DNA from 2 places in the Paenibacillus sp. FSL R5-0928 genome. Region 2 is predicted to be linked to the other one. Evidence: a T-box and tRNA genes for the amino acid it is inferred to sense, from the RefSeq annotation. Region 2 holds a T-box; the other holds one or more tRNA genes.
What was found. The T-box of region 2 lies ahead of trpS (tryptophan--tRNA ligase). A T-box ahead of a tRNA ligase gene usually reads a tRNA of that ligase, here a tRNA-Trp.

Region 1 (12,138 bases), 150 kb from region 2:
ACTTCTACGGAACCCCCCATACCTGCGATAAAACCTGCAATCAAGTGAACGAGAATAATAACCTTGGCTGTCTTCATACCGGAATAACGGGCAAAGTCCCGGTTGATGCCTGTCATGCGCAGCTCATATCCCCATTTCGTTTTGTATAGGAATAGATGAGCTGCAATAATAAGCACGATAACGATAATAAGACCGGTATGAATACGGGTGCCCGAGACCATTTTACTCAGCAGTGCCGTTTTCTCGAATTTGTAGGATACATTGGCAAAAGCTTTAGCATCACGTAGATGATAGTTCAGTAGGAATAGCCCTACTCCGAACAAAATATTATTGAACATTAAGGATGTAACCAACTCATTAGCATTCCATTTTGCCTTCAGAATACCAGGTATTGCCGAGAGCAACGCTCCTACAATTGAACCTGCAGCAATAGCTACCATCGGATGCAGCCAGCCGTCCAACGTTAAATGAATAGCCAATACGGAAGTTACAACACCGGAGAAATAGAAAATCCCTTCAGCTCCCAGGTTGAACATATTTGCTCGAAACAACAAGGATACTGCCAACCCAGTGAACATGAGCGGAATCGCCATCTCAATCACATTACCAATATGACCTTTACTGGATAACGGCTCTAATAGGAATATACCAATCGTCTTCACAGGCTGATTACTGACCAAAGAGATGATCAGAAAGGCAATAGCGAGTGCAATAACGATTACCGCCGATGTCCGAATGTACTCAAAATATTTAACTTTAAACATGATTTACGGCCCTCCCGATGTGCTCCTCGTCCTGTCGATGAATCCCCAGCATATAAAGACCTAATTCTTCCTCACTAACCTTAGATGGCTCCTCGAAAAAGGCAACAATCTTACCCTCGTACATTACTAACAGACTATCGCTGATCTCCAAGATCTCATTCAAATCTGCCGACACTAGCAAAATCGCGCAATCGTCTGAACGTAATTCCAACAACTTTTGATGTATGAACTGGGCTGCGCCTATATCCACACCCCGTGTCGGCTGTTCTGCAATAAGCAGCTGCGGTTCAGTCGAACACTCTCTAGCTACGACTACCTTCTGCATGTTACCACCTGACAACATTCCTATGGGCTGAGAAGGTCCTGAACAGCGGACTTTAAATTCCTCTACAAGGGATACTGCTAGCTTGGCAATTCGTGAGCCATTCAAAAAAAGACCTTTATTCATTGCTTTTGTACGATACTGAGTAGATAGCAGATTATCAGCTATACTTGCCTCACTAGCGATCCCTTGCCGCATCCGATCCTCCGGTATATAGGAAACGCCTAGCTTACGAATATCCAAAATATCCGATTCACGGATATCCTTTCCCTTCACTAGTACAGAGCCCTGACTTGAGACACCTCTCAAGCTACCTGTAAGAGCTTCAATGAGCTGTGTCTGCCCGTTGCCTTCTACACCAGCAATCCCAACGATCTGCCCACCACGTACCGCAAAATTGATATCCGACAATAATGCTTTGCCATCTGCATCATTCACACTGAGTCCCTGCACCGTTAGTACTGGCTCACTAACAGCCAGAATCTCTTTGTCATATTTCAGCACGACGTCTCTGCCGACCATTAGTCGCGAGATTTCCTGTTCTGTCACATCCTGTGTTTGAAAAACACCTTCACTACGGCCGCTGCGCATAATCGTAATTCTGTCGCAAATCGCTTTGACTTCCTTTAATTTGTGCGAAATAAAAACTATCGTATGACCCTGTTCCCTTAATTGCTTAAGCTCGCGGAACAATTCCTCTGTTTCCTGTGGAGTCAACACCGCAGTCGGCTCATCAAGCACCAGAATTTTCGCACCACGCAGCAGCGCCTTAAGAATCTCAACCTTTTGCTTCATCCCAACTGTAAGATCCTCTACTTTTGCTTTAGGATCCACGGCCAGATTGTATTTCCTTGCGGTCTCTTCCGTCATGCGCACAGCCTCGGCATAATTAATGCCAACTCCTCTGCGCGGCTCCATACCCAGCACCATATTCTCTGCCACCGTAAAAGAAGGTACCAACATGAAATGCTGATGGACCATGCCGATGCCTCTATCAATGGCGTCCTGAGCGGATTGCAGCTTTACTTTTTCACCCTTGATATAGATCTCGCCTTCACTTGGCTCTTCCATGCCGAACATAATCTTCATTAAAGTCGATTTACCAGCACCGTTCTCACCTGCAATCGCATGTATTTCTCCCTCACGTAAAGAAAAATGCACGTCTTTATTTGCAACGACGCCATTGGGATATACCTTGGTAATTCCCCGCATTTCCAGCAGAGCTTTGTACATAGGTCTCAACGCCTTTCAACTTGGAGGTCTGCAAAAATATACAGCTGGAATTCCCCTGACTAGAAGAATCTCCAACTGTAGGTTTAACTCTATAGAGCTGATCTTAAGATTTAAAGCTTAAGGCTTAACTGCGTTACGAATAGCTTCTACCTCTGCGGTTTCCATCCCCATCGCATTATCCACTTTAATTTCTTTATTGATCAGCTTTTGCTTCACTTCTTCAGCCTTGGCCTGAAGATCAGCCGGGAATACATTTTTATAAATATCATTCTCAGCAATACCTACACCATCATCTACAAAGCTCAACACATCACGTTTGCCCATTTCTAGCGTACCCTCTTGCAATCTCTTCACTGCACCTAGAATAGCCGTATCAATCTTTTTAATAGATGAAGTAACGATTAGATTTGCTTTTTCACTATCCGTATCGTTAATCAACATTGCCTGATCGGAGTCTACACCGATTGCATATTTTTTCTTCTCTTTAGCTGCGTCAAAGATCCCAAGACCTGTACCCCCAGCCACGTTAAAAATAACATCCACACCGGAGTTATATTGAATTAGAGACAGCTCCTTACCTTTTGCCGGGTTAACAAAATCACCAGCGTACGACACAGCCACTTTTACATCAGGATCAACGTACTGAGCACCTTGAATGTAGCCGACCAAGAAAGCATTAATCCCCGGAATATCCATACCGCCCACAAACCCAATCACATTCTCAGGGGTAGCATTCGGCATATCCGATTGTGTAGCTAATGCTGCTACGGCACCTGCCAAGAAAGATACTTCATTTGTCGCATAAGACATGTTGTACATGTTATCTGGTGCTTCATCGATGTCGGTATCATAATTAATGAATTTTTTGTCTGGATACAATTCTGCCGTTGCATTAAACATCTCTGTAATTTCAGAACCGCCAGAAATAATTACATCCCAATCCTCGGAAGCGATATCGTTAAATGTAGGCTCCCATTTCGTTTTATCAACGCCCATTTCAACAACCTTTGTTACTGCACCTAGTTCATCCTTAACCTTTTGCAAGCCGTTATTAGCGGAATCAAAAAATGATTTATCCCCAAGTGTCCCCGGAATCAGCAATACAACCTTGAGTTTATCCCCTGAACCTTTTTCTCCACCCTCAGCAGCGTTTGATCCAGTATTCGCAGAAGAACCGTTATTGGACGTGTTATTCCCACATGCTGTGACCAGAACCATCACCATTAATAACAACAAAGAAAGAACTTTTTTATTCATTACTCTATTCCACCCCTAATTTTAGTTGGTTAGTAATCCGGCAGAATCCCCATCTTCACCCATTGTATAATTCACGGTTCAAATGGAAATTCTCTTTTTTCCAAATAAAGTATCATTAAAAGTAATAAATTTAACGTTTAGGCTCAAAAATAGCAATAAAAATACCATTATTATTAATAATCCGCTTTATTTCCGAACGAGATGGCCAGTCAGGTTGCGAACTTTCGGATTTATTGATACGATCATAACAAATATTATTAAAAATAATTATATGATTTCGGTCATAGTTTTGTACGATTCGGCTAAAACATAAGTATTGGAGGATCATCATGGATCGTGTTCTATATATTGTAAGTGCCACACATGAGCTAAATACTTATATCCCTCCACACCAGCATGAATGCTACGAACTGGTCTATTATTTACAGGGGGTAGGGACAACCAATGTTGGCCCACGAAGTTACCATTTTCGCTCCTCTTCTTTCGCGCTTGTGCCACCCAATCATAAACATGACGAGCACCACCGTGAGGATGCAAATGTATTATTTGTAGGCTTCCACTCGGAACACCCTAATATGAGTAATCTGCTCGGCGTATATGAAGATGATAAAGATCAAACCGTTCTTCAAATCCTGCTGCGAATGAAAGCAGAGTTTACACGCAAGCAAGACGGATTCTCTGAGCTTCTAAACCTACAAATGAGCGAGATTACCGTCCATCTTATGAGGCTTCTTAGTGCCTCTGGATATCAATCCCCATCAGAAGATCGAGTACAATATGTCCTTAATTATATGAATGAGCATTATCGCCATAAATTGTCCGTCGAAACACTATCAGAAATGTCCGGATATAGCTACGATCGTTTTCGCCATCTATTTAAAGAACGTTTCGGGTCCTCACCCCTGCGGTATTTGCTGTTAAAACGCCTGGAGTATGCAAAATCTCTATTACGTCATACTCAGATGCAAATCTCTGAAGTATCTGCTGCTGCAGGTTTTGTGAACGATGCCCAATTCTGCAATATGTTTAAACGAGAAATAGGTCATACCCCGCGAGCATTCCGCATTAATAATCAATCAGGTTAATCACTAATCAGATTAAAAAAAGCCGTTGAAATAGAGAAACTCCTCTATTCAACGGCTTAATCCTGTAAAACTAAGAACATAAAGAAAAAAGGTTAGTAAGATTGCTTATAAAAGCATTCTTACTAACCTTTTTAAGATACCGGCGAGAGGACTCGAACCTCCACGGTTTCCCACTCGATTTTGAGTCGAGCGCGTCTGCCATTCCGCCACGCCGGCACATATGAACTAAATGGAGGCGCCACCCAGATTTGAACTGGGGATAAAGCTTTTGCAGAGCTTTGCCTTACCACTTGGCTATGGCGCCATGTAAATTTTGGAGCGGACGACGGGAATCGAACCCGCGACCCTCGCCTTGGCAAGGCGATGCTCTACCGCTGAGCCACGTCCGCATAAAATGGCTGGGGATATAGGATTCGAACCTATGAGTGACGGAGTCAAAGTCCGTTGCCTTACCGCTTGGCTAATCCCCAATAACATTTTAAAGTAAAATGGGGCGACTGATGGGTCTCGAACCCACGAATGCCGGAACCACAATCCGGTGCGTTAACCCCTTCGCCACAGTCGCCATATTAAGTTGATATTGTTGCCATTATTCATTTTTAAAGAAAATGGGGCGGCCGATGGGTCTCGAACCCACGAATGCCGGAACCACAATCCGGTGCGTTAACCCCTTCGCCACGGCCGCCATATTAAACTTTAGAAAGAACTTGGCAGGGGCAGCAGGAATTGAACCCACACCAACGGTTTTGGAGACCGTTGTTCTACCTTTAAACTATGCCCCTAAAAACTGGTGGAGGATGATGGATTCGAACCACCGAACACTTACGTGAGCAGATTTACAGTCTGATGCGTTTGGCCACTTCGCTAATCCTCCAAGGATGGTGCCGGCGAGAGGACTTGAACCCCCAACCTACTGATTACAAGTCAGTTGCTCTACCAATTGAGCTACACCGGCATGGCACTCATTCTTTTGTGATGATAAATGGTGGCTCGGGACGGAATCGAACCGCCGACACGAGGATTTTCAGTCCTCTGCTCTACCGACTGAGCTACCGAGCCATGATGAAAATGGCGGAACCGACGGGATTCGAACCCGCGATCTCCTGCGTGACAGGCAGGCATGTTAGGCCAACTACACCACGGTTCCAAAAGATATAATTGCTTAAGTTAATTGGTTGCGGGGGCAGGATTTGAACCTGCGGCCTTCGGGTTATGAGCCCGACGAGCTACCGGGCTGCTCCACCCCGCGTCAGTAAAAATATGTTATGGTGGAGGCTGAGGGGATCGAACCCCCGACCCTCTGCTTGTAAGGCAGATGCTCTCCCAGCTGAGCTAAGCCTCCATAAACAACAATTGTTATTGTACCAAAGTCCACTAGGATAAATCAAGTGAAAATTTGGTGACCCGTATGGGATTCGAACCCATGTTACCTCCGTGAAAGGGAGGTGTCTTAACCCCTTGACCAACGGGCCATACTAATTAAAAATTTGTGGCGGAGAGAGAGGGATTCGAACCCTCGAGACGCTTGTGGCGCCTACACGATTTCCAATCGTGCTCCTTCGGCCAAACTCGGACACCTCTCCATATGGCTCCCCGAACAGGACTCGAACCTGTGACAACTCGATTAACAGTCGAGTGCTCTACCAACTGAGCTATCAGGGAATATTCATACCAAGCTTAATCGCCTGAAAACTGAATCCGAAACGAATCTGCATTCTAAGTATAGGATAAGCCCTCGACCGATTAGTATTGGTCAGCTCCATGCATTGCTGCACTTCCACCTCCAACCTATCTACCTCGTCGTCTTCAAGGGGTCTTACTAATTGGGAAATCTCATCTTGAGGGGGGCTTCACGCTTAGATGCTTTCAGCGCTTATCCCGTCCGTACGTAGCTACCCAGCCATGCTCCTGGCGGAACAACTGGTGCACCAGCGGTACGTCCATCCCGGTCCTCTCGTACTAAGGACAGCTCCTCTCAAATTTCCTGCGCCCACGACAGATAGGGACCGAACTGTCTCACGACGTTCTGAACCCAGCTCGCGTACCGCTTTAATGGGCGAACAGCCCAACCCTTGGGACCTACTTCAGCCCCAGGATGCGATGAGCCGACATCGAGGTGCCAAACCTCCCCGTCGATGTGGACTCTTGGGGGAGATAAGCCTGTTATCCCCAGGGTAGCTTTTATCCGTTGAGCGATGGCCCTTCCATGCGGTACCACCGGATCACTAAGTCCGACTTTCGTCCCTGCTCGACTTGTAGGTCTCGCAGTCAAGCTCCCTTATGCCTTTGCACTCTGCGAATGATTTCCAACCATTCTGAGGGAACCTTGGAACGCCTCCGTTACTCTTTAGGAGGCGACCGCCCCAGTCAAACTGCCCGCCTGACACGGTCCCCGTACCCGATAAGGGTACTAGGTTAGAACCTAGATACGATCAGGGTGGTATCCCAACGGCGCCTCCACCGAAGCTTGCGCTCCGATTTCTACGGCTCCCACCTATCCTGTACAGATCGTACCCAAATTCAATATCAAGCTGCAGTAAAGCTCCATGGGGTCTTTCCGTCTTGTCGCGGGTAACCTGCATCTTCACAGGTATTAAAATTTCACCGGATCTCTCGTTGAGACAGCGCCCAAGTCGTTACGCCATTCGTGCGGGTCAGAATTTACCTGACAAGGAATTTCGCTACCTTAGGACCGTTATAGTTACGGCCGCCGTTTACTGGGGCTTCGGTTCATAGCTTCGGGTTACCCCTAACCACTCCCCTTAACCTTCCAGCACCGGGCAGGCGTCAGCCCGTATACTTCGCCTTGCGGCTTCGCACAGACCTGTGTTTTTGCTAAACAGTCGCTTGGGCCTTTTCACTGCGGCCCCCTCGTGCTATTCACACTACCGGGGCACCCCTTCTCCCGAAGTTACGGGGTCATTTTGCCGAGTTCCTTAACGAGAGTTCTTCCGCGCGCCTTAGAATTCTCTTCTCGCCTACCTGTGTCGGTTTGCGGTACGGGCACCTTCTCCTGGCTAGAGGCTTTTCTTGGCAGTGTGAGATCATGACCTTCGCTACTATAATTTTCGCTCCCCATCACAGCCCAGCCTTAATGATGTGCGGATTTGCCTACACATCAGCCTCACTGCTTAGACGGACATCCATCAGTCCGCGTCACTACCCTCCTGCGTCACCCCATCGCTCATAGCGGATTACGGTGGTACAGTAATTTCAAACTGTTGTCCTTCGACTACGCCTTTCGGCCTCGCCTTAGGTCCCGACTTACCCTGAGCGGACGAGCCTTCCTCAGGAAACCTTGGGCTTTCGGCGGATCAGATTCTCACTGATCTTTTCGTTACTCATACCGGCATTCTCACTTGTGTAGTGTCCAGCGCTCTTTTCAGTACACCTTCAACCCCTACACAACGCTCCCCTACCCCAGATACATAGTATCTAGCCATAGCTTCGGTGGTGTGTTTAGCCCCGTTACATTTTCGGCGCAGAGTCACTCGACCAGTGAGCTATTACGCACTCTTTCAATGGTGGCTGCTTCTAAGCCAACATCCTGGTTGTCTGTGCAACTCCACATCCTTTCCCACTTAACACACACTTGGGGACCTTAGCTGATGGTCTGGGCTGTTTCCCTTTTGACAATGGATCTTAGCACTCACTGTCTGACTCCCGGCAATAAGTATATGGCATTCGGAGTTTGACTGAGCTTGGTAATCCTTGCGGACCCCGCACCCAATCAGTGCTCTACCTCCACTACTCTTATACCGAGGCTAGCCCTAAAGCTATTTCGGGGAGAACCAGCTATCTCCGAGTTCGATTGGAATTTCTCCGCTACCCCCACCTCATCCCCGCACTTTTCAACGTACGTGGGTTCGGGCCTCCAGTGCGTGTTACCGCACCTTCACCCTGGACAGGGGTAGATCACACGGTTTCGGGTCTACGTCCACATACTAAATCGCCCTATTCAGACTCGCTTTCGCTGCGGCTCCACCTTCTCGGCTTAACCTTGCATGTTAAACGTAACTCGCCGGTTCATTCTACAAAAGGCACGCCATCACCCATAGATCGGGCTCTGACTTTTTGTAAGCACACGGTTTCAGGTTCTATTTCACTCCCCTTCCGGGGTGCTTTTCACCTTTCCCTCACGGTACTGTTTCACTATCGGTCGCCAGGTAGTATTTAGCCTTAGCAGATGGTCCTGCTGGATTCATACGGGGTTTCACGTGCCCCGCACTACTCGGGATCCGTCTCGGAGAGAACACAGTTTAGGTTACAGGGCTTTTACCTCTATCGCGGGCCTTTCCAGACCTCTTCACCTACCATATTCCTTTGTAACTCCATGTGAGACGTCCCACAACCCCTAAGAGCAAGCTCTTAGGTTTAGGCTGTTCCGCGTTCGCTCGCCGCTACTGACGGAATCACTATTGTTTTCTCTTCCTCAGGGTACTTAGATGTTTCAGTTCCCCTGGTCTGCCTCTACACACCCTATGTATTCAGGTATGAGTAACTGCGAATTACCACAGCTGGGTTTCCCCATTCGGACACCCCCGGATCAAAGCTTGCTTACAGCTCCCCGAGGCAGTTTCGTTGTTCGCCACGTCCTTCGTCGGCTCCTGGCGCCTAGGCATCCTCCGTGTGCTCTTATTAGCTTAACCTTGATTCTTCCGAAGAAAAATCTCACTAATAACATTTACTTGTTTGCACAAGTTGCTAAAAGATGTTCTAAAACGCAAATTCGTTTCGGTATCCAGTTTTCAAGGATCAAGTCTTACTTGAGAGCTTAAACTCTCAAAACTGAGCAACGAGTGAGTAACAGGCCTAAACCTGAGTTTTGGAAGCTAAGCTTCCGATTTGAATGTCCTCATTGCAGAGAACGATTCTCCATAGAAAGGAGGTGATCCAGCCGCACCTTCCGATACGGCTACCTTGTTACGACTTCACCCCAATCATCTACCCCACCTTCGGCGGCTGGCTCCCTTGCGGGTTACCCCACCGACTTCGGGTGTTGTAAACTCTCGTGGTGTGACGGGCGGTGTGTACAAGACCCGGGAACGTATTCACCGCGGCATGCTGATCCGCGATTACTAGCAATTCCGACTTCATGCAGGCGAGTTGCAGCCTGCAATCCGAACTGAGACCGGCTTTGATGGGATTGGCTCCACCTCGCGGCTTCGCTTCCCGTTGTACCGGCCATTGTAGTACGTGTGTAGCCCAGGTCATAAGGGGCATGATGATTTGACGTCATCCCCACCTTCCTCCGGTTTGTCACCGGCAGTCACTCTAGAGTGCCCAGCATTACCTGCTGGCAACTAAAGTTAAGGGTTGCGCTCGTTGCGGGACTTAACCCAACATCTCACGACACGAGCTGACGACAACCATGCACCACCTGTCTCCTCTGTCCCGAAGGCCGCTGCTATCTCTAGCAGATTCAGAGGGATGTCAAGACCTGGTAAGGTTCTTCGCGTTGCTTCGAATTAAACCACATACTCCACTGCTTGTGCGGGTCCCCGTCAATTCCTTTGAGTTTCAGTCTTGCGACCGTACTCCCCAGGCGGAGTGCTTACTGTGTTAACTTCGGCACCAAGGGTATCGAAACCCCTAACACCTAGCACTCATCGTTTACGGCGTGGACTACCAGGGTATCTAATCCTGTTTGCTCCCCACGCTTTCGCGCCTCAGCGTCAGTTACAGCCCAGAAAGTCGCCTTCGCCACTGGTGTTCCTCCACATATCTACGCATTTCACCGCTACACGTGGAATTCCACTTTCCTCTTCTGTACTCAAGCCACCCAGTTTCCAGTGCGACCTCAGGTTGAGCCCAAGGTTTAAACACCAGACTTAAATAGCCGCCTGCGCGCGCTTTACGCCCAATAATTCCGGACAACGCTTGCCCCCTACGTATTACCGCGGCTGCTGGCACGTAGTTAGCCGGGGCTTTCTTCTCAGGTACCGTCACTCCGGTAGCAGTTACTCTACCGGACGTTCTTCCCTGGCAACAGAGCTTTACGATCCGAAAACCTTCATCACTCACGCGGCGTTGCTCCGTCAGGCTTTCGCCCATTGCGGAAGATTCCCTACTGCTGCCTCCCGTAGGAGTCTGGGCCGTGTCTCAGTCCCAGTGTGGCCGTTCACCCTCTCAGGTCGGCTACGCATCGTCGCCTTGGTGGGCCGTTACCCCACCAACTAGCTAATGCGCCGCAGGCCCATCCCTCAGTGACAGATTGCTCCGTCTTTCATTCTTCTCTCAGGAGAAAAAAGAAATTATCCGGTATTAGCTACCGTTTCCGGTAGTTATCCCAGTCTGAAGGGCAGGTTGCCTACGTGTTACTCACCCGTCCGCCGCTAAGTTACTTTGAAAGCAAGCTTTCAAAGTAACTCCGCTCGACTTGCATGTATTAGGCACGCCGCCAGCGTTCGTCCTGAGCCAGGATCAAACTCTCCAATTAGTATTGAAAAGAGCGATATGCTCATTTTGAAACATCTGACGAGAAAATTAATTCTCTAATTTTGGATTTCACTTACGTGATTTCCTACTCACTCGTTGTTCAGTTTTCAAAGATCAAGCCGTTTATTTCGTCGATGTGTTGTTCAGCAGCGACCTTTATAATATATCACAGCACCCTCGTTTTAGTCAACCTTTTTTTTAATTTCTTTTTTCGGTTGTCTTTCGAATGTTTTCGAAAGCACATCTCTGTGTCAGAGGGACGAGTTATAATTTAACACATGAACAAGGAAAGAGTCAACCATTAATTTTTCTGAATAAATATGAGCGTTTCATATTAGTAAACAAATAAAAAAGAGAGTGCTCAGCCTCTCCCTATCCTTGCTCATCTCTCTATAATTAAACATCTTCTACTGTATCTAATTCATCTCTATAATGTATAGCGGATCGCATGCCCTTCTCCCTCGTGAACATCAGCCCAAGATGTAATCTCTCGGATTAGCGAACGAGAAACCAGCTTTCGTAAAACAAGGGGTAGTTCAGACTCTAATTGACTCAGACCTGAATGCTGCAGTAATTCTTTAATGCTCCATGCTTCCTTACGGCTATTCAAAATATTAAAGAGCAATAGACAACAGTCCGTCATTTTGGACATAATCCCAAATTCACATGCAAGAAGCACAAGCTCCACACGTTGCTCTAAGGTCTCAGTACTGACCGTTAACTCCTCATAAAGTTTATGAACAGAGGTATTCATGCTTTTAACCTGCTCCCAAATAGCTGGCTCGGGGAAAGCACCCACTTCACTCACTTCTATTCTTGCCCAATGATATAAGGCTATCAATACACAGTTGTAAGCATCCATAATAAAGCCAGCCTCTATATAGCGCTTGGATTTCACATACATATGCAAAAAGCGGGCAAACTCCATAAATGCGACCCGTTCCTTGATCGGTCCTTCAAATTGCAATATCTCGCTGCGCATTTCCTCGAGTATTCCCTTGGGGTCCCAGATCACTTCCCCCCTCATCAAACTGATAAG
Region 2 (12,138 bases):
TTACTGATTTGGCAGCTTTAAGCCATGTTGCACTCTGGGGTTTCATAGGTGTAGGCGTGCACGTCTTCTCTGATCTGTTTAACACCTATGGAACTCAGGCGGCCCGTCCATTCACTGAGAAATGGATCGCCTGGAATATCATCCACATTTTCGATCCATTTATTTTTGGCAGCCATATCGCAGCTATTCTGCTCTGGATCACTGGGATTGTTCCGCCTAAACCTTTATTTATTACGCTTTATGCCTGTACCATTCTTTATTATATTTGGAGAACGATTGTTCATGCCCGCCTTACACGAAACATCAAGCTTAAAGATATACACCATACTGCTGGCGAACGTTATATTGTAATCCCTACAATTTCACTTAAACGCTGGAACGTAGTTAAAGTGAAAAAAGACGGCAGTTATGACGTTGGGCAGCTACTGAACAACCGTCTGGAATGGTTCAAACATGCGGTCTGCTCGAATCATCCCGCTGTGGAAATATCCAAGTCGCATCCAGATATTCAGTCCTTTTTATATTTCACCTCTTATGCGGTGGCCGAAGTGGAGGAGCTTCCTTCAGGATATATGGTGCGCTGGGGAGACGTTCGTTATTTACACCGCAAACAATACCCTTTTGTGGCTGTATTAGTTATGGATAACCAATATAAACCTTTAAATACTTATGTAGGCTGGCTTAGCAGCGATAAGCTCGACAAACGATTTTCCATCGACCCTGGTTCTTTACGATGAAACTGTAGACTTACTGAGAGAACTATTCTATAATCACAAAAAATCCCGGAGTATTTATAATACTCCGGGATTCATTTTAGCAGACACGGAAAGGAAGGCTCTTAATGGGTAAAGGACTCTCACTTTGGTTCGCTTGTTCTTCTATTCTTATTCTCACTGCCGCTTCAATCGCGATCAGCTATAGCTTCTGGCTAGCACTTCTGCTTGGTTTTCTCTGCGTATTGAATATTGGCTGGGGATTTATCCTCAAAGCCAGAATTAGACGCAAACAGGAAAGTTTAAGCTCTGATTAGATTAACGAGCTGGCAGAAAGCCCATCCGCTCTTTTACGCCATTCAATGTCTCAGCTGCAACAATACGTGCGCGTTCAGCACCTTCGGCAAGAATATCAGTGATCGCACCTGAACTGCGAATTTCATGATATCTTTGTTGCAAAGGCTCAAGTGTGGACACAACCACTTCCCCAAGATCCTTCTTAAAGCCACCATACATTTGTCCCTCATAACGATCGGCAATTTGCTGGAGGGACATTCCAGAACATTCCGAGTAAATACTCATCAAGTTACTAATCTCTGGCTTATTAGCCGGATCAAAGATAACTTCACGTCCAGAATCAGTCGTTGCACGGCTGATTTTTTTACGGATCACATCCGGCGAATCCAACAGGGCAATATAGCTGCCTGCATTTGGGCTGCTCTTGCTCATTTTTTTAGTGCCATCATCCAGAGACATAATGCGTGCGCCCACTTCAGGGATATACGGTTCAGGAATCGTAAAGAATTCGCCAAAACGGTTATTAAATCGGCCAGCTAAATCACGGGTCAACTCCAAGTGCTGCTTCTGATCTTCACCTACTGGCACAAGATCCGCATTATAAACAAGAATATCTGCTGCCATTAAAGAAGGATATACGAATAGGCCCGCGCCAACCGAATCCTTACCTGATGATTTATCTTTGAACTGTGTCATACGCTCAAGCTCGCCCATTGCCGTTAGCGTAGTCATGATCCAACCCAATTCCGCATGCTGAGGCACATGGGACTGCATATATACATTCGAACGCACAGGATCAATTCCTGCCGCGATAAAGAGTGCAGCTACAGCTTCAGACTGCTCACGCAGTGCCGCAGGATCTTGAGCAACGGTGATCGCATGCATATCGACAACCATAAAGAAACATTGATGATCGTCTTGCAGCTTCACAAAATTTTTCAGCGCTCCGATATAGTTACCCAAAGTTAGAGAACCGCTCGGCTGTATGCCTGACATTACTTTTTTCAACATAATATAGACCTCCGTTAGATGTGATTTCCAATTTCCGAGAACGCAAAAAAAGCCTCATCCGCAAGGGACGTGAGACCGTGGTGCCACCCTTATTCGCTGCTTAACCTTTGTATAGTCAAAAGGAAACAGCCTTAGTCTTCCGTTAACGGGGAAGATCCGGCCGGTCTACTAGGGTATCTTGCTCCCGTTCAAGCGCGGCGCTCAGGGGTCCATTCATCAGGAGTGTCCTACCGGTTCGCATCAACCACCGGCTTTCTGAAGGTACATTTCCTGCCTACTTGTCCCCGTCATCACATTCTCATCATAATTTAATGCCTTCATCATAGAACCATAAAGAGAAGTTGTCAAATCACTTAACCACTTCCGTATAAATCTGTTATGATAAGGTTATCCATGTTCTATTCGATTACAGTTACGATAAAGGAGCATATCTCATGAAACAGGTGACCAAAGGGCAGTGGGGCGGTTATGATACTTATATTTTGCACAGCCGCGAACTGGAAGTCACGCTTTTGCCGCGACTAGGAAACAACGTGATTTCATTGTTTGATGTAAAGGAACAACGGGAAATTCTGCGGCGGCCTGATGAAAGCGATCAAGCTTTCTTTATGCAAAAACCTTACCATTTTGGCATCCCGCTCTTAATTCCACCCGGAAGAATTCGTAAAGGAAAATTTCAATTCGAGGGTACAAGTTATCAATTTGACCAGAATACCGCTGGTGACAATCATATCCATGGTCTACACCGGACTCAATCCTGGTGTGTCAGCGATATTGAAGAAGACGAGGACGGTTGTGCAGTCACTACTGAATTCCTTACTGAAGATGATCCACACTGGATGGAGCAATTTCCCATTCCACTCAAATTCGAAATGACATTCAGGCTTCAGGATGCCCGGCTCAGCCAGACTTTAAAGGTTACAAATCTCGGCGATCATCGTATTCCCTTTGGGATCGGTTATCACACCTGGTTTATGATCGATGGAGAACCTGAACGCTGGAATCTCAAATTGCCCGTAAACAGCATTTATGAACTAAACGATGAATTGCTCCCTAGCGGCAATCTAATTCCACTCGGTGATCTAGAGTCTCTAAATTCTGGAATTAACCTACAGGGAACTAATTTTGATACCGCTCTGCGTATTGGTGACAAGCAGCCCGTAGAAGCATTGTTATTACGCGATGATGGTTATGGTCTTCGTTATACGGCCGACGAGAATCTTTTTCGCCACTGGGTCCTGTATACCAAAGGACCAGCCGATCAATTTCTGTGCATCGAACCTTATACCTGGCTCCCGGATGCTCCTAACGTTTCCGACGATCCTTCCTTCACTGGCTTGCTGAAGGTAGAACCAGGTCAAAGCCTTGAGCTGTCCACTATGCTGGAAATGATCTATCCCGAGAATTAAAGCAGATATACATTATATCGGTCTTCCCTTGCGTTTACGTAAGAGAAGGCCGATTTTTTGTGCGAGCTTAGTTATTTAGGCTTTCCTACCCTTACTTTTAATCGACTAATAATTACCATCCTTAAAACCTTTCGATAGCATGCATGAATTAGCCTCTTAGCGCTCATACTATCTTCACAACGGGCGAAGGAGGTGACACACATGGGTCAAGCAGGTCAAGGTCGTAGCAGCCGTTCCAATAACCTTGTAGTTCCTCAAGCAAATGCAGCGTTGCAACAATTGAAATATGAAGCAGCACAAGAGCTTGGAGTAACGATCCCAGCTGACGGTTATTACGGGAACTACACTTCCCGCGAAACTGGTTCTTTGGGAGGTTACATCACTAAACGTCTAGTACAACTGGCAGAACAACAACTGTCCGGTCGTCAGTAACATCGTTATCTTAAGTGTTTTATCCGGCTGAGGTCTTAAAAAGCCCATTGCCGACTAGCTTTCAAACCTCTCACACTTCTTCCAGAAGCTGTGGGAGGTTTTTCTAATTTATACCCTATAATCCGAGCTGCATGCAATCTTTATGTAAAACGTTTAACTTAAAAATTGATCAGCACTCTCGGCGTAAGCATTACGGGGAGATCGAATCATCAGATTCGCCATATTATAATTGGACTCCAGCGTAGCATCTACGATTAGCTTTCCCTGTCTTATAGCGAATTCATAGCTGATCTCACCATGAGTCCAGCGCCGTTTGTATTTCAGACTCTCCAGTGCCATTAGACGAAAAGAAGACTGCTGACTCTCCGTTATTCCTTCCTTTACTTCTGTGAATCCACCACCCCGACCGGCTAGAGGGTGATGACGTATGCCGAATTTGCCAATGGTATTATTTCGTATTTGCACAAATACCGTACCGGAAGATAGTCCCGATAATTCCTCTTGCAGTTCCCTAAATACCAAATCCATCTGTCTTGCTAATGATAGCTGTTCTGTCTTAAGCATATCTTTCCTCCTAAAAGTTTTGTGAGCTTAGCTTCTTCGAGTTCACTTCGTCTTTTATAAATCGAACCCTAAATATTTAGGCTAAGGATCCGTCGCTACTGCGGGGAATGTTTGGACTTCCAGCCGCTGTTGTCTCCAAATTTCTTGAATTCTTACGCGTACAGCGGGTGAAATTCGGAGACAAAGGCGGTCGCTCCCGCTCTTACAGTTCCAAAATTCCCCTCCGCCACTCCTTCCCCTTTTCCCAAATTTCTGGTTCGATTTATATTGTTTGTGAGCTTAGCTACTTCGAGTTTACTTCGTACAAATCGGCTTAGTAAGCGCTTACTTAAGCTTTTTGAGCTAAGCTCATTAGTCTTCCTTGCAAGCCTTATATAAGGCTCAAGGCTCATTATAGACCCCTTAAATACGTCAAACAACATTATTCTACAAAATTGGGTTATTATCCCTAGTAATGCGCAAAATTCATAGATCATTCGTATATTAATTTTTATAAAACGGGAGTTTTCGACAATTAACCATTAAAAAAAGACCCCTTAACCGGGGTCTTTGCGCGTTCACACTGAAATTCCGTTATTTTTAGCGCACTGAAATTTGTCTTATTTTAGACATTTCATGCTAAATGCTCAGTCATCTCCAAGAACTCGTTGATATCAGCCACGATCAAATCTGTAGCCCCTTGCCAGAAATCTGGCTTAGTCAGATCCACACCCAAATGTTTGAGCACCAAATCCTCCAATGTCATCACGCCGGTATCCTGCAACAAGCTATCATATTTGTCTGCAAAGGAAGCTCCCTCTTGTAATGCCAGACGATATAAGCCTGTACTGAACATATAACCAACAGTGTACGGGAAATTATAGAAAGGTACATCTGTGATATAGAAATGCAGCTTCGACGCCCAGAAGTGAGGATGGTATTCAGAAAGCACACCACAGAAAGCTTCTTTCTGTGCTTCCACCATCAGAGCAGACAGTTCCTCAGCATTTACAAGGCCTTCCTTACGTTTTTCATAAAAACGAGTCTCGAACAAGAATCGAGCGTGAATGTTCATAAAGAATGCCACACTGTTCTGTATCTTCGTTTCAAGCAGGGCCAGCTTCTCCTCTGCATTGCCCGCAGCTTTAACCTGAGCATCAGATACAATCACTTCTGCAAAGGTTGAAGCGGTCTCTGCAACGTTCATTGCATAATTCTGATTAAATACAGGTTGATCATCAAGCAAGTAGGAATGATAGGCATGTCCCAGCTCATGGGCCAATGTTGAAACATTGGAAGGTGTGCCGCTGTAGGTCATGAATATCCGTGATTCTTTGCTCTCAGGGAAGGAAGTACAGAATCCACCAGGACGTTTGCCATTACGATCCTCAACCTCGATCCAGTTATTATCAAAGGCACGCTCTGCAAACTCAGCCATCTTAGGACTAAATTTACGGAACTGTGTGACGATATCCTTCGCAGCTTGATCATAAGGGATTTTGCCGGAGGATTTGCCTACAGGAGCTTCGACATCGACCCATGAGAGGGAATCCAACCCCAGCAGCTTGGCTTTGCGCTGAAGGTAGGACACGAGTACAGGTTTGCTCTTCGTAATTACGTGCCACATCGTATTTAAGGTGTCCTGTGTCATACGATTGATGCTGAGCGGATCTTTTAGAACATCGTCCCAGCCTCTGCCCTTATAGAGCTTCAGGCGGAAGCCTGCTAAGTGATTTAAAGTATCTGCGCAATTATCTGCCGCTTCAGTCCAAGCCTCTTCCCATTTATGGAACATCGCTTGACGCACTTTTGGATCTGGATCATCCAGCTTATTAAAAGCTTGACCTGCAGAAAGCAGCTTTGTTCCTTCTTCATCCTCAAATGGGATCTTGATTGAGCTTACAATCGTATCATAGTGTCCGCTCCATCCATGATATCCGTCAACAGCTAATTCCAACGCTAAGCTTTCCAGCTCAGGGCTCATCTTCTCACGGGCCAAATCACGGCTCTCGCTCAGTACGAACGTTAAAGGAGCAATCTCTGGACGAGCCATCCACTCAGCCCATACCTTGTCCGTAGTCTGACGAAGTACATTGCTAAATTGCGAGCTGATCCCTTCGAATCCGGCGCGCATGCTTGTCACTTTGGCTGCCAGTCTTACCGCACCCTTGTCCATCTGATTCTGAGCGCCTAGACAGTCTGCGAAGGAAGTGACCTCCACAAGTCTTCCTGAACAGCTCTGAAGCAATGCTATAACCTCATCCAATGCTTTTGTAGACGCAACATCCGTTGGTGCCACAGCATCCTTCACAAAGCCCTGTAAGGATAAAATATCTTTTTCAAGCTTGCTCAAGAAACCTTCTAGCTCTGCAGACGAAGACCCCCCCGGAAAAATAGTATCCAGTTCCCAAGTCAGTGATAACGGTTGTTTCATTTGTACTCACCATTCCTTTGCTTTCATTTGACTTTCTTTGTAATTGTCTTAACACCATGGTAAAGTGAATAACGATATCTGAACATTTATAGCCGATAAACTTTAGGAGGGCATTCATATGAAGCCACTACAAATTTCACCGGAAACAGCCATTACGTTATCCAAGCAACTAGGCGTTCCTTTGGAACACTTGATGCATATGCCCCAACATATTTTACTACAAAAAATAGCGGAGCTATCCAAAAAACAAAATCCCCCACAAACTGAGGGCGAAAATGAAGAGACTCCTTCTGGGAAGGACTCACAATGATTCCTTTTAGTCATACCTGGCCTTATGACATCATTCTAGGCGATATGTATGTGCAATACTGTCCATTCTGCAACTCAGAGAATGTGCTTCTGCCTATGAAGCCAAAAGAATTACAAATCGTTCGTGACGGCAAGAAAAAACTGCTTGTCTTCCCCTGCTGCAGCGCCAGTCCTACAGTTATAGATAATGACGGCGATTACCTTTTGTTCGATCGAGCTGTCAGATAAGCAAATCCTAACACTTTCTTTCTACAAAGCGCAAAGGAGAATTAAATTCTCTTCTGCGCTTTTTGTTGTTCGCAAATCGTTATGAACTTGAAGACAAGCCTTCGACATCAACCTCAACCTCTACAGCCTCAGCACGCATTTGCTCCCGTAAAATAACCCACTGCTCACGTGCCGCTCGAATCATCGCCGCATCCATAATCTTCTGATCATTAATCAGACGGGAGAACCACATCACAGCCACTGAGTATTCTCCGATGCGCCGATTAAGTTCGCCGATCAGGTACATGAGCCGGGCATCATTGCCGGCAATGCCATCTTTTTCATAGACCTTAACATACTCGTCCAAAGAATAACGTAAAAAACGCTTCTCCTGCTCAGTCTCCCCTTGGTAGCGATAGAGCCAAGCAATGTGATGCAGCAGACTTGCAATAATCCGATCTTTATCGTTAATACTCTGAGCACATAAAAGCGCCAGCTTATAGGTCTCGAGCGCAGTTTCCCAGTCTCTTTTCTCCCCAAAGTCTCGGCTCTTCCAGCGTTTCCCTACCTGCTCATTAAATGCCTTACGCTGACGTTCCGTCAGCTTGTCAGCCGAATTTTCTGTGGAGGCAAACCCGCAATTGGGGCAGACCCGTACAACATAATAATCCGGATTCTCATTTTTATAATATGCGCAGAAATCAGCATCACGCCGAATAGCCTTTTTTAGGCTAGGACGTACCCGCGAGGTTGAAAATTCATTTTCACAGTTGCAACACTTGACCTTTATAGAATATAGGGGTATTAACTCTGTCAAGTACTCTCATTCCTTTCAGGATCAACCTGTCCCTTGTTATTCCTGGGGCATGTTAACAAAATGATGTGCAGGACCTGCAAGGCGGCTAAGCACGAATGAACGCAGTGGTTCTTCGACTCCAGTCTCCACCAGTGCCTCTTTCATACATTGTAGCCACTCATCAGCACGTTCTGGAGTAATAGGAATATGCATATGCCTTGCTCTCATCATGGGATGTCCATGTAATTCCGAATAAAGCGGACCCCCGCCAAAAAACTGTGTCAGGAATTGATATTGCTTCTCCAGAACTGGAGTAATATCTTCAGGGAACAAGGGTCCCAGCTGCGGATGAAGCTGTACCTTGGCATAGAACACTTCCACCAACCGATGTAGTGCTTCAGCCCCCCCTAGATTGTCATATATACTCTCATTTGGATTCATTGAGGTTACCAGCCTTCTTCCATATTAATGAAACGTTACGTATTTTATTATACCAAAGATAAGCATAACACGGATATCCGTCGAAAGTGCTCTCTAAAGTACAGAAAAAAGACGCTAAACTATAGTTCAGCGCCTGAAGAGTAAGGTTAGTAGGTCCTAAATTCCTCATCACCAGGAGGGACGAGAGAGACCCGGATTACATATACAAAAGCACAAACGAGAACTCCGGCTATAACGCTCATCGCCATCACTCCATCCCATTTAATCGTGTAACAGAGGGTGCATTTATTTATTACATAATATCATAATTCCTGCGAAAAAGCACAGATAATTGTAACCGCTTTCTCCATTTTTTTGTGCTGTTTGTCCCTCTTTTTGCATACATCTAACCATAGACCAGGAGGCGTTAATTATGACTTTTAAAAAGATTGGCGGCCCGCTGCTGGGATTCATATTGGCTGGTTGTATGCTGCTGATGTTACTTCATCCTGAAGCATCTCTTGCCGCAGCCTTACGTGGCCTGGCCATCTGGTGGGACGTGCTCTTCCCTTCACTGTTTCCCTTCTTCGTCATTTCTGAAATCATGCTAGGCTTAGGCATTGTCCATCTCTTCGGCGCTTTACTTGATCCACTGATGCGCCCCCTCTTCGGTATACCTGGCAGCGGTGGTTTTGTCGCGGCCATGGGATATGTATCAGGATATCCCGTTGGAGCCAAATTAACCGCTAAGCTGCGGGAGCAGAAGCTGATCAGCAGAATCGAAGGTGAACGCCTTGTAGCATTTACAACCTCCTCCGATCCTATTTTTCTACTAGGGGCGGTATCCGTTGGGTTCTTTCGCGATGCTTCTTTGGGGCTAATATTGGCACTAGCCCACTACGGAAGTGGCTTAATGGTTGGTCTCCTAATGTCATTTCATGGACGTAAGGAACAAAAGACTCCCACCCAAGACCCAACAAAAAGTAGTTCTGACGCCCCCTCTGCTCCAGCAAAACAAGGATTCGGCAGAATACATGCCGCACTCCTTGCGATGTCCGAAGCCCGGCGCAAGGATGGACGGAGCTTCGGGGAGCTGTTAAAAGGAGCGATCCAATCCTCGCTACAGCTTATTATTGTCGTAGGGGGTCTGGTTGTATTCTTCAACGTGCTAATGGAGCTGCTTGCCCGTGCCGGAATCCTGCCCTCACTATTTAGCCTGGCCGGATCTCTCGTCTCCCTTGTTGGAGGGCCTCCCGAATTAGCTCAGGCCTTGATCAGCGGATTGTTCGAGGTCACCATAGGTGCTCGTTCTGCTGGTGAAGCCGCTTCTTCCATCCCGCTTCAATTCAAGGTCGCAGCAGCTGCCTTTATTCTCTCTTGGGGCGGATTATCTGTACATGCCCAAGTCGCCAGTATTTTGAACGGTACCGGGCTGCGTTATCTGCCGTTCTTAACTGCACGACTAATACATGCCATACTCGCAGCAGGTCTCGTGGTGGTGCTATGGAAGCCTGTGATGGGATCAGGATTGTCTTCTGCCTGGGTCTCTCTGCCTGCCTCCACTGCCTTTACACCATCAGCCTCAGGTGTCACTGCCAGTCTAGCTCTACTGAGTCTTATACTAGCCGCTGCTCTTCTAGTGTCACTGCTTATCCCTGCCTTTATGGCAATGCTCCGATTGATGCGCCGAAGTTGATTACATATTGTGTTCCGGGGCAAGATTGATTATGATCGGTGTATGACGGAATTATATAAAGGAGCTTGTACATCTTGAGATATTATGTTCTGGACCGCGGTGATGAGCTGTCAATCAAACTTGCCGAGCAATTTCACAAGCTGGCGGCGGAGCGGGATTTGCAACTGGATGCCGAGTCTCCGGAAATCGTCATCTCGATAGGTGGAGACGGCACAATGCTGCACGCTTTTCATACCTTTATCGACCAGATTCCCAACTTAGCCTTTGTAGGTGTGCACACAGGACACCTCGGCTTCTATGCGGACTGGCAAGCAGAAGAGCTGCCCACCTTAATCGATTATATGTGCGGAACCGGTGAATCTGAGCCGCAGAAACCGCGTATTGTGAAATATCCATTAATAGAGCTGGAGATTCACAAAAAATCGGGATCTTCGTCTCACATTGCCCTCAACGAATTTACCCTTAAAGGGGTGGATGGAACTATAATGATCCAAATCGACATCAACGATGTCACCTTCGAAATGTTCCGGGGCGATGGACTTTGTATTTCAACTCCCTCTGGCAGTACAGCTTATAACAAAAGCCTAGGGGGCGCTATGGTTCACCCTTCAATAGAAGCGCTGCAGATTGCCGAAATCGCGTCTATTAACAACCGTGTATTCCGGACAATGGGCTCGCCGCTACTACTGCCAAAGCATCATCATTGTGACATTTTTTCATGTAAAGACCAGCGTTTGCTGCTCACCGTAGATCATAACAACATTCCTGTTGATGACCTGATTTCAGTACGCTGTCAAGTTTCAGACAAAAAAGTCAGCTTCGCAAGATATCGTCCGTTTCCGTTCTGGAACCGTGTCCGTGAAGCTTTCTTAGTCTGAGATCAGGGGATCAAAAAGCTGGAGATTTCAATATCTCCGGCTCTTTTTGGTGTGACAAAACTAACACCAATTGATAGACATAGAGAGAAATCAAATGGTATAATGAGGCTATTTTACAAAGAGTTACATAAAAGGAGAGAGTACTGTTGAAAAAATTATTATCCCTCTTGAGCATAAGTCTTCTGGCCCTGATACTGGCGGTCCCGGCTTTTGCTGCTTCAAAACCGATTGATGTTTATATCAACGGCAGTAAGGTTTCCTTTACCGCAGGAACCCCTTACTTAGCGAACAATTCTGTACTTGTCCCTTTCCGGGTCATCTTCGAGAAGCTTGGACTGCAGGTGCTTTGGGATGCCAAGACTGGAACAGTAACAGGTAAAAGTTCAAATCTGGCGATCAGCCTGAAAATTGGCAGCAACCGTGCAACCGTTAACGGAACCGTGAAAAAACTGACCACCGCACCAGTCTCCTCAGCTGGCACTACATACATTCCTTTACGTTTTATCGCAGAGGCAACCGGAGGCACAGCCGTCTGGAATTCAACCAGCAGAAGCGTGCAAATTACCACCCCAGTATCCAAAGATAAGGACGAAGCAGCGATTACAGCATTAATCCGTTTGTCTAATAAGTATTTTAATGAAGAAAAAGCAATTAGCTTCTATTCCCTTATGGATTCAGAATCCTCTAATGCGGAGTCAGTGGCGGATCTCAATGCATCCTTTGAGATTTTTGATATAAAAAATACTATTGAAAGTTTGGAAATCATTGATATTACAGGCGATGACGCTACTGTTTATACATTGGAAAGCTCTCGCCGGACAGGTGGGGCCTATACGCCAGATACAGAGGACGAATACATGTATACACTTGTCCGCAAGAATGGAAGCTGGAAAATATCATCTGTGGAATCCCAAAGCTCCGTGATACTGCTGACTCGTGAACAAGCTCTAAAAACAGCAGCTAACATTCCTCAAAATGATGCGGATGCCATCA

Region 1: it encodes a tRNA-Trp, which carries the amino acid that the T-box ahead of trpS (tryptophan--tRNA ligase) is inferred to sense. The anticodon was not compared.

The regions. Positions count from the first base shown of each region.
Region 1 covers NZ_CP150225.1:6,210,135-6,222,272, forward strand. The annotation lists gene MKZ16_RS27995 (ABC transporter permease) at 1-764, opposite strand, end outside; gene MKZ16_RS28000 (ABC transporter ATP-binding protein) at 757-2,319, opposite strand; gene MKZ16_RS28005 (BMP family ABC transporter substrate-binding protein) at 2,437-3,576, opposite strand; gene MKZ16_RS28010 (AraC family transcriptional regulator) at 3,906-4,661, shown strand; tRNA gene MKZ16_RS28015 (tRNA-Leu) at 4,799-4,877, opposite strand; tRNA gene MKZ16_RS28020 (tRNA-Cys) at 4,892-4,965, opposite strand; tRNA gene MKZ16_RS28025 (tRNA-Gly) at 4,976-5,050, opposite strand; tRNA gene MKZ16_RS28030 (tRNA-Gln) at 5,057-5,131, opposite strand; tRNA gene MKZ16_RS28035 (tRNA-His) at 5,151-5,226, opposite strand; tRNA gene MKZ16_RS28040 (tRNA-His) at 5,271-5,346, opposite strand; tRNA gene MKZ16_RS28045 (tRNA-Trp) at 5,370-5,443, opposite strand; tRNA gene MKZ16_RS28050 (tRNA-Tyr) at 5,450-5,535, opposite strand; tRNA gene MKZ16_RS28055 (tRNA-Thr) at 5,541-5,616, opposite strand; tRNA gene MKZ16_RS28060 (tRNA-Phe) at 5,645-5,720, opposite strand; tRNA gene MKZ16_RS28065 (tRNA-Asp) at 5,731-5,808, opposite strand; tRNA gene MKZ16_RS28070 (tRNA-Met) at 5,834-5,910, opposite strand; tRNA gene MKZ16_RS28075 (tRNA-Val) at 5,928-6,003, opposite strand; tRNA gene MKZ16_RS28080 (tRNA-Glu) at 6,059-6,133, opposite strand; tRNA gene MKZ16_RS28085 (tRNA-Ser) at 6,152-6,244, opposite strand; tRNA gene MKZ16_RS28090 (tRNA-Asn) at 6,248-6,323, opposite strand; rRNA gene MKZ16_RS28095 (23S ribosomal RNA) at 6,385-9,310, opposite strand; rRNA gene MKZ16_RS28100 (16S ribosomal RNA) at 9,543-11,100, opposite strand; gene MKZ16_RS28105 (nucleotidyltransferase-like protein) at 11,527-12,138, opposite strand, start outside.
Region 2 covers NZ_CP150225.1:6,055,987-6,068,124, forward strand. The annotation lists gene MKZ16_RS27415 (metal-dependent hydrolase) at 1-737, shown strand, start outside; gene MKZ16_RS27420 (hypothetical protein) at 842-1,030, shown strand; gene trpS (tryptophan--tRNA ligase) at 1,032-2,018, opposite strand; T-box leader at 2,082-2,321, opposite strand; gene MKZ16_RS27430 (aldose 1-epimerase) at 2,456-3,430, shown strand; gene MKZ16_RS27435 (alpha/beta-type small acid-soluble spore protein) at 3,632-3,862, shown strand; gene MKZ16_RS27440 (hypothetical protein) at 4,016-4,426, opposite strand; gene MKZ16_RS27445 (M3 family oligoendopeptidase) at 5,040-6,839, opposite strand; gene MKZ16_RS27450 (YycC family protein) at 6,958-7,149, shown strand; gene MKZ16_RS27455 (hypothetical protein) at 7,146-7,376, shown strand; gene MKZ16_RS27460 (DUF2225 domain-containing protein) at 7,456-8,172, opposite strand; gene MKZ16_RS27465 (globin) at 8,209-8,592, opposite strand; gene ylbJ (sporulation integral membrane protein YlbJ) at 9,005-10,267, shown strand; gene MKZ16_RS27475 (NAD kinase) at 10,342-11,145, shown strand; gene MKZ16_RS27480 (copper amine oxidase N-terminal domain-containing protein) at 11,292-12,138, shown strand, end outside.